3 regions of the Paenibacillus pabuli genome follow, and region 2 is predicted to be linked to each of the others. Evidence: riboswitches for the same ligand, from Rfam matches in the RefSeq annotation. Region 2 holds a riboswitch; each other region holds the start of a gene.
The links. A riboswitch is a leader RNA that binds a small molecule or an ion and turns the genes downstream of it on or off. The one in region 2 is predicted to bind thiamine pyrophosphate.
Positions count from the first base shown of each region.

Region 1: another riboswitch for thiamine pyrophosphate. It lies ahead of thiC (phosphomethylpyrimidine synthase ThiC); the one in region 2 lies ahead of ABGV42_RS17085 (ABC transporter ATP-binding protein).
Region 3: another riboswitch for thiamine pyrophosphate. It lies ahead of ABGV42_RS02860 (thiamine phosphate synthase); the one in region 2 lies ahead of ABGV42_RS17085 (ABC transporter ATP-binding protein).

Region 1 covers NZ_JBDOIO010000003.1:3,584,053-3,588,691, reverse strand. The annotation lists gene ABGV42_RS18080 (alpha/beta hydrolase) at 1-872, opposite strand, end outside; gene ABGV42_RS18075 (IclR family transcriptional regulator) at 1,234-1,977, shown strand; TPP riboswitch at 2,100-2,213, shown strand; gene thiC (phosphomethylpyrimidine synthase ThiC) at 2,564-4,369, shown strand; gene ABGV42_RS18065 (hypothetical protein) at 4,529-4,639, opposite strand, start outside.
Region 2 covers NZ_JBDOIO010000003.1:3,352,200-3,356,838, reverse strand. The annotation lists gene ABGV42_RS17090 (ABC transporter permease) at 1-398, opposite strand, end outside; gene ABGV42_RS17085 (ABC transporter ATP-binding protein) at 385-1,146, opposite strand; TPP riboswitch at 1,312-1,414, opposite strand; gene ABGV42_RS17080 (radical SAM/SPASM domain-containing protein) at 1,617-2,492, shown strand; gene ABGV42_RS17075 (S-layer homology domain-containing protein) at 2,761-4,639, shown strand, end outside.
Region 3 covers NZ_JBDOIO010000003.1:111,079-115,717, reverse strand. The annotation lists gene thiO (glycine oxidase ThiO) at 1-1,065, opposite strand, end outside; gene ABGV42_RS02860 (thiamine phosphate synthase) at 1,094-1,657, opposite strand; TPP riboswitch at 1,966-2,075, opposite strand; gene ABGV42_RS02855 (ABC-F family ATP-binding cassette domain-containing protein) at 2,186-3,736, opposite strand; gene ABGV42_RS02850 (hypothetical protein) at 3,874-4,639, opposite strand, start outside.

The DNA of each region.
Region 1 (4,639 bases), 230 kb from region 2:
TTGGTCTGGTTGGCGGCGAGAAACTCCGCGATGGGATATGGAGCCTTCTCATCCTCCGTACCGTGAATGAAGAAGATCGGGAACGGATAATCTTTCTTTTTGACTTCCTGATACGGAATCTGCTGTAATCCGGTGCCATTCAGAACCGGGAATAACAGATTCATGATCTGCAGGGTGGGTTGTCGCGGCAGATCGATCTGGTTATGAATGTTGTGATACAGCGTATCCGGCTCCAGCAGGAAGGTGCTGTCGAGAATCATGGCATCCACGTTCTCGGTAAGCAGCCCAGTCTGTAATGCTGTGCCTGCGCCCATGGAGAATCCCCAGACGACAAGCTCCTGAGCACCGCGCTGCTTGGCAAACTGAATTGCACCAAGCAATTGCTGGGACTCAGCTTTGCCCCCTGTAGCGACTGCCTTGTTCACCTGTGAGGCGAAACCATAGTCAAACATCACTACATTGAACCCGAGCTGGTGCGCATAGTGAGCCAGGTCATACATGGGAACCCAGGTTTCCTCCCGGTTGGCCCCATATCCATGACTGAAGATGATTGTTTTGTTGACTTCCGTGTCTGCGGGGATATACCAGCCCTGCATCGTACGGCTGCCATCTGCTGCCGGGAACGTGATATCCTCGTACTTCATGTTCTTGGCCTGCATCGGATTGGAGAACACGGGGGCTACGGTCGGGTTGGATAATACCCAGGCAATATAGCCGTGTAAGGCAATGAAACAAAAGAGCAGAAAAAATACAACGGAGAGCAGCAACGCTACGATAATATGTTTGAACCGGATCAGCCTCGGTGATAACGAAGAAGGCAGATCGGACACTTTCGTTTGCAGCGGGGCTTCGCTCTGGGATGTCGGAAACATGATTGCCCCTCCTTATTAAGATCAATTGAAGATAACAACGAGTTCAGATCGGATAAAATGTCTTGGTGTCCTTGCTAGCTTGTGCAGCAAAATCTTGACTTTATATCTTTATCGTATGTTTCCATATAGTCAAAGTCAATTGATTGGAGGCATTTGTTACGCAATTGTTATATAGTCCGAAAGATATATGGGTAACATTTCCTGATGGTGCAAATTGCAGGGGATTTAGTCTTATAAAAAGAAAATATTTACACTTCTTACCGTCATGATTTGGTGCATTTTGGTTTACAGATGAGATTGTTTCTCATATAATTTATGTAACCAAGTTTCATGTGATGAAACATGAGGAGGGCATTATGCCATGGAAGACCGTAAATTAACCGTCCGTGCTGTGGAACGGGCGCTGGATATATTATTGTGTTTTACCACCCGGAGCGATCTGGGACTCACCGAAATTGCCAGCCAGATTGGTTTGCACAAAAGTACGGTTCATCGTCTGATGGCGACGCTCGAGGAGAAGGGGTTCGTCATTCGCGATGCGGCGACAGAGAAATACAGGCTCGGCATTCGGATCTGGGAGCTGTCGGCTCATATGTCCCGCAGTGATGATCCTGCCATTTTGCTGCTTCCTGCGATGGAGCGGCTCAGAGATCGTCTGGGAGAGACGGTCAGTCTGTACCTGCGGGATGGCAGTGAGCGTATCCGTATTCAGGCTGTTCAGAGTGATCAGGCGATCCGGCGGGTGGCCCCGGTTGGCGTACGTCTGCCCCTATCCGTAGGGGCGTCCAGCAAGGTGCTGATGGCATTTGCGACAGAAGAGGACCGGGAGGAACTGATGAATGGCCCGGAATGGCCCGTATTTATCGATCCCGAAGTTTACCTGGCCCAGATGGGAGATATCCGGGAGAATGGATATGCGACCAGCTACGAAGAACGTGAGCCTGGAGCGGCTGCAGTGTCCGTGCCCATTATGGATCGGAAGGGAAATATTGCTGCTGCGTTATCCGTATCCGGCCCCGTTAGTCGCTTGTCCCAGGAAACTTTGCACGAATATGCACCAGTGCTGAAGGAAGCAGCTGCGCAGATGGGCCTCATGTTGTCCTGATCCGGCATGGATGGAAGATAAAGGGTTGTTTTTCTGACTGGCTTGCGATAGTCTGTAATGGACAGCCCAGCGTGGCTGGATTGAATTGAATATGGAACTGCGGTACACATACCGCAACTTGTTAACGTTACTGGGGGAGTCCGAATTGTCCGGACTGAGACGGAATCGCATGAGATTCTGGACCCTTTGCACCTGATCTGGATCATACCAGCGTAGGGAAGTAATCGGCGATATAACCACGAACACCTGCATAATACAGCCTTTGGCATGTCTCCACTTGAAGGAGCTTGGCATCAGGCTTGTTATGGGTGATGGACATGAGCCGGTTCCCTCGGGAACCGGCTTTTTTATATACAGTGTCAAGCGTTCAGCCGCTGCAGAGGGGCGCGATCTCTTGTTGCGGCGGAGCTGGAGTTGGAGTTGGGTATAACCCACCTATGCCAGAATCCGTCTGCGCTATGCCGCTGTATGTTCTTTCTTCGGAAGTTGGCCGCTCTTTCTTTTCTTGCGTGGATGATATGGAAGGGTGCACGAGTGATCTAACGAGCCCATTCATGGGACGACCAATGAGGAGGAAGAGGTAGCGATGAATACGAACAACAGAACAACAGGACAGGAACATTCTGGAGAGGTGTTGGAAAAGGAAGCAGGGGCCGCAGGACGGGTTCAGCCGTTTCCTGGCAGCCGCAAAGTATACATTCAGGGCTCACGGCCCGACATTGCCGTACCGGAGCGTGAAATTGCCCTTCATGACACGAATACGCCCCAAGGGGTGGAGCATAACGAGCCGCTGCGCGTGTACGATACGAGCGGCCCTATGACGGATCCCGGATTCCACGCCGATATCCGGGCAGGCCTGCCAGCCCTACGTACGCGCTGGATCACAGAACGGAATGATGTAGAGGCATATCAGGGCCGTACCGTCAAACCGGAGGATAACGGGCTGAAGCCTGGAGGGAAGCGAACCGGAGCTGAACAATATCCGGGACTCCGCGGCCAACCGCTGCGTGCACAATCCGGACGCTGTGTCACCCAAATGCATTATGCGAGGCAGGGCATGATTACGCCGGAAATGGAGTTCGCCGCCATTCGTGAGGGAGTGGAGCCGGAATTCGTGCGGCAGGAGCTGGCGAGCGGCAGGGCCATTCTGCCATCGAATATCAATCATCCGGAGAGCGAACCGATGCTGATCGGGCGTCACTTTCACGTGAAAATCAATGCGAATATCGGTAACTCTGCCGTATCTTCTTCGATCGAAGAAGAAGTGGAGAAAATGACCTGGGCGGTACGCTGGGGGTCCGATACGGTGATGGATCTCTCCACGGGCAAGGACATCCATACCACACGGGAATGGATTATCCGCAATTCCCCGGTACCGATCGGCACGGTGCCGCTGTATCAAGCGCTGGAGAAGGTGAATGGCGAAGCCGAGGCACTTACCTGGGAATTGTACCGGGACACGCTTATTGAGCAGGCCGAGCAGGGTGTGGATTACTTTACGATCCACGCAGGCGTGCTGCTGCGTTATATTCCGATGACGGCCAAACGGATGACCGGCATTGTTTCAAGAGGCGGTTCCATTATGGCGGCATGGTGCCTTGCACATCATCAGGAGAATTTTTTATATACGCATTTTGAGGAAATCTGTGAAATCATGAAAAGGTATGATGTAGCCTTCTCGCTCGGAGACGGACTTCGTCCAGGCAGCATCTATGATGCCAATGACGAAGCCCAGATGGCTGAACTTGCTACACTCGGTGAACTGACACAGATTGCGTGGAAGCATGATGTGCAGGTGATGATTGAGGGGCCGGGACATGTGCCGATGCACAAGATTAAGGAGAATGTCGATCTGCAGATGGAGATCTGCAAGGAGGCACCGTTCTATACACTTGGACCGCTGACGACCGATATTGCACCAGGATATGACCATATTACCTCAGCCATTGGTGCGGCGATGATTGGCTGGTTTGGAACGTCCATGCTCTGTTATGTCACGCCAAAGGAACATCTGGGCTTGCCGAACAAGGATGATGTCCGGGAGGGTGTCATCGCCTACAAAATTGCGGCACATGCCGCTGATTTGGCCAAAGGCCATCCGCGTGCCCAGCGCCGGGATGACGCGCTGTCTAAGGCTCGCTTCGAATTCCGCTGGCGGGACCAGTTCAACCTGTCACTGGACCCGGAACGTGCGCTGTCCTACCATGATGAGACATTGCCTGCTGAAGGAGCCAAGGAGGCACATTTCTGCTCCATGTGTGGGCCGAAGTTCTGCAGTATGCGCATTACGCAGGATATTCGTGCCTTTGCCGCAGACAAAGGCTTGTCCGAGAATGAGGCTGTAGCGGCCGGGATGCAGGAGAAGGCCGAGGAATACCGGACCCGATCCTAAGGGTCGTTACAGCGCAATTTGGGCGGTCTAAGAAGCATGAAAGCCGTTCTCTCCACTGTTGGGAGAGAAGCGGCTTTTTACTTGTTTCGCTACAGGGAAATATAATAAAAATTAGCTGCAACAAAAAAGGCAGGCCAGCGAATACTTCGCAGGATAACTTTAATGTCGGCCGATGTTCAATTGCTGCTCCAAATACGATGCCAGCGATGCAAGCGGGCTGTAAATCTCCGTACCCGTATTTGCTGAAGCACGTGCAGCTGCGGGAGCCAT
Region 2 (4,639 bases):
AACACCACGGCGACTTTGCTCCAGAGAGTATAGCCAAACCAGAGAATGAATACGGGGGACAGGGCGATGAGTGGAATCGTCTGACTGATCACGATGAAGGGGTACAGCGCCTTTTCAATTGCGCGGCTTAGGTGCATGCCCGCTGCAAGAGCGCTTCCGGCGACGATGGACAAGCCGAAGCCAACTGCAACCTCTATCAATGTGGTAGGCAGATGGGTGGCCAGAAGCAGATGCCGATGCTCAACTAGAGAACTCGCTATCGATGTAGGTGCAGGAATAATGAAGGAAGGGACCCAGCCCAATCGCACGATACATTCCCAGCCGGCCAGCATCATGAGGAGAAGCGATGCGAACAGGCCATAGCGGGCAAACCATCTGGTGACGCTAAAGCTTCGCATGTAATTGTTCCTCCAACCGTTGTCGCATCTGAATAAGATTCGGATCATAGACCATGTCCGAATGCCTCGGACGGGGCAGAGGCACCGTCATGTCCAGCAGCTGCCGACCACCAGGAGTTAGAAGGATGATCCGGTCACTTAATAACAGGGCTTCTTCAATATCATGCGTGATGAACAGCACCGTTTTGCCGAGGCTTTCCCACAATTCAAGCAGCCAGCGGTGCATCTCCCGCTTGGTCATGGCATCGAGCGCGCCGAAGGGCTCGTCCAGCAGCATCAGCTGTCCTCCCGTCAGCAAGGTGCGCAGCAGGGCGACCCGCTGCTTCATGCCGCCGGACAGTTCGTCCGGGTAGGCATGCTCATAGCCGGATAAGCCGAATCTGTCGAGTCCGGCCATAATGTCAGCTCGCAGCTTAACCTTGTCCTGCTTCCTCGGGGCAAGCTCCGAGGGAAGCAGGCAGTTCTCCATAACGGTCCGCCAGGATAACAGCAGATCCTTCTGCGGCATGTAGGCAACCTGCCCAAGTCGCTGTCCGGAAGGCACTCCCGCAATTTCGATCATGCCGTCCGTCGGTTCAAGCAAGCCCGCCAGCAGCTTGAAGAGTGTGCTCTTGCCCGACCCGCTGGAGCCGATCAGCGAGACGAATTCTCCTTTTTTTACACACATCGACACATTGGAGAGGACGGGGGAATCCCTCTGATCCGGGAAAGTGAAAGTCATGTTGTGAATCCGTACATCGTTGCTCATCGTGTTCCGTGCCCCCTTGGTATGAAAACTGCCTGAACGAAAATGCACCTGGTTTGCGATCTGTATGTAAACGCGAAAAGACCCACCCATTTCCGGAGAAATGAGTGGGCCTGTTAAGTTCAACCGACATTCATGTTCATATGAATATGTAAAAAATCAGTTAACTGAAAGTCCGCTCCACTTCCCTCCGCTGGTATGATCCAGATCAGGTTCAAAGGGTCCGAATACATTCATTCGTCTCAGCCGCAAGGCTCCCCTAGTGCAATCGTTCAAGATATGCAGTTGTGTACACAGCATATATCACGTGCCCGCGAGATGTAAAGAGGGCTTAGAGGCAAAAGTTAAACGTTAAACGCATTCGCGGATTTACCTTGGCTTCCTAACCCGATATAATGGTGATGGCGCATATGGGCCGGATTAAAAATGAGGGTGGGACTGTTCTCCCTCCTAAGCAGAATGGGGACCCCGAGTTGAAAACGTTCAAGAAAGTATATATTGAAATTACAAGCATATGTAACCTGGCATGCAGCTTCTGTCCACAAACCAAGCGTGCCAAAGGATTCATTGACCCTGAAGTCTTCAACAATATATTGGATCAAATTAAACCACATACCAAACATATTTATTTGCATGTCAAAGGGGAGCCGTTGCTTCATCCCAAAATTGATCTGTTACTGGATTCCGCGCATGAGAAGGGATTCAAGGTTAACATTACAACGAACGGAACGCTGCTGCCCAAGACCCAGCATAAGCTGCTTGGCAAACCGGCCTTGCGGCAAATGAATTTCTCCCTTCACAGCTTCGACGGGCATGAGGGATCGACAGACCGTGAAGGATACCTCAGCAACATTTTGTCTTTTGCCAGAGAAGCGGTGAAACATAATGTGATCATCTCGTTCCGACTCTGGAACCTGACGCAGGACAACTTCACGAATGCCCAGATGAATCGCAACCGGGAGACGCTGGAGGTACTGGAGCGCGAGTTCAACCTGGATTTCCGCATTGAGGAAAAGGTGGTTCCAGGCAGCGGCGTCAAAATTGCGCCGAATGTCTATCTCAATCAGGACCACGAGTTCCAGTGGCCAAGTCTGGATGCACCGGAGGATGATGGCAAAGGCTTCTGCCATGCGCTGCGCAATCAGGCGGCGGTCCTGGTGGATGGCACGGTTGTTCCGTGCTGCCTTGATGGCGAAGGTGTCATTAATCTTGGTAACGTCCATGAGAAGTCATTCTCGGAGATTATCGAAGGCGAGCGGGCGAACAATCTGGTTTATGGTTTTTCCAAGCGGGAAGCTGTGGAGGAACTATGCCGGAAGTGCGGATATCGTCAGCGGTTCGGAGCTTAGTCAAATAAGATATATTTAAAAGCGTGCCCTTCGAATTTTATTTCGATATGGCACGCTTTTTGCTTTTTTTATTGCAGAATAGTTTTGATAATAAAAATTGAAATCAATTCAGGATAACAACTTTTTTGTAAAATCATAGTTTAATGATCTTGTTTTTATGATTTTACATGGTATTATTATCCTATTGATCAGGAGGTGATATAGTTCCATAGATTCATATAATATTGTTTTTACCTACTAGAAGCCTATTGAGGAGTGTGTTTTAGTTTTGAATTCAAAATGGAAAAAGTTTAATCGCAAACTATCGTTGATGCTTTCTACGTCGCTTGTTGTCTCCATGTTAGCTCTTAATTTATCTGTATCGGCAGAAGTGGCTACATCTAAAACTTCTTTTACTGATATTGATCATTCGTATGCCAAAACGGAAATAACCAAACTAGTGGAACAAGGAATTCTGACAGGTTTTTCGGATGGGACATTTAAGCCTTCTGATTCCGTAACACGAGCTCAATTGGCAAAAATTATGGTCGGTGCACTTAAGTTACAGCCTGATACATCTGAAGCAAGCCAATTCAAGGATGTAAAGGAAGATCAATGGTATGCCGGCTATGTAGGTGCACTGGTCAAATCCGGGATTGCTCAAGGCACTTCCAAAGATAGCTTTTCACCTAATAAGAACGTGACAAGAGAAGAATTAGCTGTATTTTTCGTTAGAGCTTTTGGTTGGAACCAACAAGACGTAACGAGCCAAACATCCAAACCTCAACTTTTTGATTTGGATCAAGTATCGAACTGGGCAAAAGATTCTGTAGCATTGGCCTACCAATCGGGCTTCATCAAAGGATTAGTTCAAAAAGATGGAACAGTAAAATTTAATCCTTCAGGAATAGCAGATCGCCAAGCGTTAGCGAGACTTGCCTATGAATTTGTAATGAATAAGTCTACATATGATAGTTACATGACTCCGGCCAAGACAGAGGACGGAACTGAAGAATCTAACGAAGCAAAACCGGAAACGACAAAACCTTCTGAAGGTAGTAGTAAAGGAAGCAGTGGTAGCAGTTCCGGAGATAAAGGGAACGGTAGTAACAATGGTGGAAATAATGGAGGCGGGGAACAAGCTCCTAGTAAAAATCTTACCGCTCCAGGTGAATATACGCTTGGGGATGTAACTGGAAATGTAACTATTAGTTCTCAAGGTGTCACTCTAAAAAACACTAAAATAAATGGTGATTTGAAAATACTTGAGTCCGTAGAAAACGGTGACGTGACTCTTGATAATGTTAATGTTACGGGAACCACTGAGATTTATGGCGGAGGACCTAACAGTATTCATGCGGTGAACTCCGTTCTAGCAACAGTGATCGTTGACAAAGGAGATGGCAGTATCCGTCTGGTCCTTGAAGGTGGAAGTGATGTTCAGCAGATTGAAATTAGATCTGGTGCGATCGTACAGAATGTTTCCACGGGTCAGGTCGGACCAATCGATATTGCAGAGTCCGTTCCGCATAATGCTTCGGTAGCTCTAAGCGGAAGTTTCGACTCCGTAATGGTTCATGCGGAGCAAGTTTCAGTGGAATTTGGAGATGACTCCACCATTGGCAATCTCGAAGTATTCGAACAAGCATTGAACACTGTGTTTAAAATTAACCATGGTGCTGTAGTGAATCGGGCGATATTGAATGCAGTTGTACAATTTTCTGGTGGGGGAGCATTAACTTCGGCTCTGGTTAATGTAGAAGGCATTGATTTCAGTCAACTGAATCAGTCCCCAACCATTGAAGCAGATCCTACGGTGACGAGTGTCGTTTATTCACCGGAAGCAGCGGAGTTTTCAGCAATTGATTCAACCCGTCAGATCGTATTAACGGGGGTTACTGGATCAGCGTCGTCTAAGGATCTTACTTCGTTTGCAACATGGGATGTCGAAGATAGCTCCATCGCCGTCGTTAACTCAGGCAAGATTCAGGCCAAAGGTAACGGTACAACAGTTGTACAAGCCAAATATGGAAATTTTGAGATCAATGTTCCAGTAACCGTTGCAGTGTATAACGAAGGAACAGCCTATCCAACCCTCACAGGGATCCAAGTTACCAATGGAAGTGCAAAATTGGTGTTTACTGAAGGGTTTGATATCTCTGAACTAA
Region 3 (4,639 bases), 3.2 Mb from region 2:
GCTGTTACAAGCTCCTAGATAAGGCAAACCGTCAGGGGTTGCAGGTCGGACCCCTGCCCACGCGCGTAGGAACTGGGCTTGCTGAATTCCAGGGACCCAGCTTGCTGCGGAAGCGAGCAGTTCTTGTATTCCTTCCACAGTAACGACCCGGTCCGAACGACCCGGTAAACTGGTAGCTCCAATCCAGACTTCTCCATTTGCTTTGGGAACAATGTATACATTATCTGCATAGACCGTCTTGTCAGGTCTGTAATCTGCATCATGTTCTGCATATTGAATTGCTGCGATTTCACCTTTCACCGGAATAATCGGCATTTGAAGACCTACCTGTTTCAACATTTCTCCACCCTGTAAGCCTACTGCGACAACAACATGTTTACACGTCATTCTTCCAATGGATGTCTCCACACCCTGGATTCCATTCGCGTCCGCAGTTAGACTTACATCCTGTACACCTTCTATTACTTTGGCTCCCAGGGTTTGAGCAGCCCCGGCATAGGCACGTGCCAGGTTGACAGGAAGAAGCTCACTTTCTGAAGCTCTATACAGAGCTCCGTAAGTCTTTCCGCTTATCCATGGGGCTTCACGATGAAGAATGGAATGATCCCACCAGATTTGCTCTGTCAGCGAATCAGCACACCTTGTATCTTGATACTTGTTCATCTCGTCTTCGTTACGAAATGGTGTAACAAATCCATGCTGCTGGAGACCCATTTCAATACCGCTAAGCAGATGAAGCTGTTCTTTTTGTTGATGCAGTAATGTTCTGCTTTCACGTGCAAGCTTCGACATCACAGTAGTATGGAATGCCTCGCTGTCTGCAGCTAACATGCCCGCCGCCGCACTAGACGTCTCACTTGCAATACGGGAACGCTCAATCAAGATCACTTCTTCACCTCGTGAAGCTAACTCATACGCTATGGCACAACCAATAATACCGCCCCCCACTACAATGGTTTCCGCATGAAGTTTACCCCGGATTTCTCCGCGTATTTGGCTTGCAAAAGCTGCTCCATTTCGGTAAAGGCTACCACTTCTTCTTCGGCCTCTTACTTCTTCGCTCATTCATTCACCTCCTCGGTTCATTCATATTCTAGCGACCAATAGCCTGCCTTAAGGCAGTTCCTGCGGATTCCGGATTATCACTAGCCCATACGGATGAGATAACCGCAGCTCCCTTGGCTCCGGCTGCACGTACAGCAGCTATGTTTGCCGGTTCAATGCCGCCAATAGCGATGACGGGAATGGAAACTGCTAAACATACCTCTGTAAGTGCAGATAGTCCTCTCGGCTTGATTCCAGGTTTGCTGGCGGAAGAAAATACATGACCATAAAAGAGGTAATCCGCTCCCCGTTCTTCAGCCTCTCTTGCTTCGTTAAGAGAATGAACCGAAACACCGAGACGAAATCGATCGTTATTGTTCAGGCTGCTACCTTGAGTAGCTGCCACGTTGTACTGCCCCCAATGAATCCTTTGAATGAATAGATGTGTATCCAACTTGTTCAGCTCACTAAGACCATTGATCACGATCCTGTCAGCTGGAATTCCTGCGTTTAGCAAACTGTAGGCCCATTGAATTTTCTGCTCAGTCGTTAGATGTTTCTCCCGAATGTGGATATAGTCAAACCAAGGCCATACAGCTTGTGCAGTCTTCACGAAACGTTGTTCATCCCCTAACCCTGGCGAAACAGCATGCAGTTCAAATGAAAATGAATTCCCACGTGCATTAGAGGTATCCGTTTGAATTCCCCTCCTTACCGTCACAATATGTAACTACAAAAAAGCCACTCCCTTAGGGGAGTGGCCGCGATAATATGTCCTGTTAGTTAAATGAGCTTTACATGCCAGTTGTCAGGTATACAAGCTATTAGATTATAGCCGTCACATATACGAGATACCTGCAAGTTCCACTAGTGAGCATTCACATTCGCTACAAAATCGAATATCAATTGGCCCATGTCATTAACTAAAACGCGCCACTTCCCTACGCTGGTATAATCCAGATCAGGTGCAAAGGGTCCGGAATCGCATTATTCCATCTCAGCCGCAACGAGCGGCCCCCCTAGTGATCGTATGAAGTTGTAGCCTATGTTACCATAGACACCTTTTTTTGTCACCGTCGATTTTTTAAAACCAATGTTAATGATGTTTTGAATAAAAAGCACTTACCGCACTTCGTAACACCTAGTTTTTCTCAGACCAGGCTTCAACGTCCCATGTCTTGGTGACCCAATCCTGATAGAATTCAGGTTCATGGGAAACGAGCAAAACTGTACCTTTAAACTCTTGCAAAGCTCGTTTTAGCTCCGCTTTTGCTGTTACATCCAGATGGTTCGTCGGTTCATCAAACAGGATCCAGTTGCTTTCACGCATCAGAAGCTTGCACAAGCGGACTTTCGCTTGTTCTCCCCCGCTAAGTGCACTCAGCGGACGGGTAATATGCTCGTTTTTCAAACCACACCGGGCCAAATGCCCTCGTACTTCGTTCTGCGTCAGGTGGGAGAATTCGTTCCATACATCTTCAATAGGCGTAATATTCCCAGCCCGGACTTCCTGTTCAAAATAAGCCGTCTCCAGATAATCTCCCAGGAACGTTTTACCACTAATCGGCGGTATCTTGCCTAATATGGTCTTAAGAAGTGTCGACTTACCAACACCGTTACATCCAACAATGGCTATTTTCTCACCACGTTCGATTGTCATTGTCATTTTAGGCAGCAAAGGGTAGGAGTAACCAATCTCAAAATCAATTCCCTCAAACACAGTTTTGCTGCTGGCACGGGCATCTTTGAATTTAAATGTCGGTTTTGCTGCTTCATCCGGGCGATCGATTCGTTCAATCTTGCCCAGTTGCTTCTCACGGCTTTTGGCACGCCCGGAAGTGGAGGCTCTGGCCTTATTACGCTGAATGAAATCTTCCTGTTTCTTGATATATTCCTGCTGTTTCTCATAAGCATCGATATGTTGTGCTTTCTGCATATCAGCCATTTCGAGAAACTTGTTATAGTTGGCGGCATAACGCGTCAATTTAGCAAATTCCAGATGATAAATAACATTAACGACTTCATTCATAAATTCCGTATCATGTGAAATCAGGATAAATGCATAAGGGTAATCTTTCAAATAACGTGTCAGCCATTCAATGTGCTCCACGTCCAGGTAGTTCGTTGGTTCGTCCAGTAAAAGGGCCGTCGGTTTCTCCAGCAACAACTTGGCGAGCAGTACTTTGGTCCGTTGTCCTCCACTTAGTGAAGCAACGTCACGATCAAGCCCAATCGCGGACAAGCCGAGGCCGTTCGCCATTTCTTCCACTTTTACATCGATCAGATAAAAATCACCCTGCTCCAGTTGTTCCTGGATTTCACCCATTTCTTCCAGCAGTTTTTCCAGCTGATCGGGGTCCGCATCAGCCATCTGGTCTGTAATGGTCATCATTTCTTTTTCCAGCTCGAGTAGTGGCAGGAAGGCATCTTTTAATACGTCACGGATGGTTTTACCAGGAGTCAGCTTGGTATGCTGATCCAAATATCCGTAACGAACTTTTGGTGTCCACTCCACTTTCCCGCTGTCTTTCAGCAATTTTCCAGTCAAAATATTCATTAAAGTGGACTTTCCTACACCGTTTGCCCCGACCAGGCCTACCCGCTCTCCCGCAAGTAAACGAAAAGATACATTTTTAAATAACGTACGGTCTCCAAAATTGTGACTGACGTTCTCTACTGACAATAGACTCATAAGATGAGGTTGCTCCTATCTATTTAACATTACTTTTTATTCGGTATTGTTGATACCGGTCAAGTTCTGAACTGAACCCCTATTTTAGCACAGGACCCGCCTTTTCTGAAAGTAATGTAATAGCGCAGCTGCCCTTCTCAGTGAACGACTTCGTTAATGTAACAATTATATTCAAAATACCCAGCCGCCGCGGCCTGCTTCGTATCAGTAAAGACTTCTTCGGCCCGAAAGTTGGTCTGACAGGTTGCTGGATAATAATACTTAATGCCGGTAGAAGGGTCTACACCTCCGATCACTGCTGTTTTTTTAACCAACCGGCCGCCACCAATGGCATATGTATTCACCTTCTGGTTCCCTACAGGCAAACCCTGAATAAAGGCCATGATACCCGTATCCGTAATCGTATTGTACCAATCTTCCTGTGAAATAAGAGGCAGGGTAAACGTATAGGATATCCCATTTCTTCTTGCAAACTCATTATGCCGATTAATGACTTCGGCGAGCTTCTCCTGTACGCTCATGACGATACAAGTTTGTCTGACCTGCTCAAACGAATCTGAATCTTGCAGCAATGGTATCCCAGTAGTCGAAGCAAGTTCGCTTTGAAAACCTTCCATCCATTTACCCTGAATGGCATCATATGCATACACGTAACCGTCGAGTGTAAAATTAATGCTGCTCCCGTCTGCATCTGAATATGTATAGGGCATTTTAGGACTCCATACCTGGTGGTACGAATCATCAGTCTCACCAGTCATCTCTGCTTCTTTAGCCAAGATATAATACCCATCGTAATCAAGTACAACTATGGCGGGTATATAATCGAACAGTGCTTGTATCGCATGAGGATCATCATATATGCCCATATTTAAGGCTATCGTCTGAGTGAATGTCTGCAGTGCC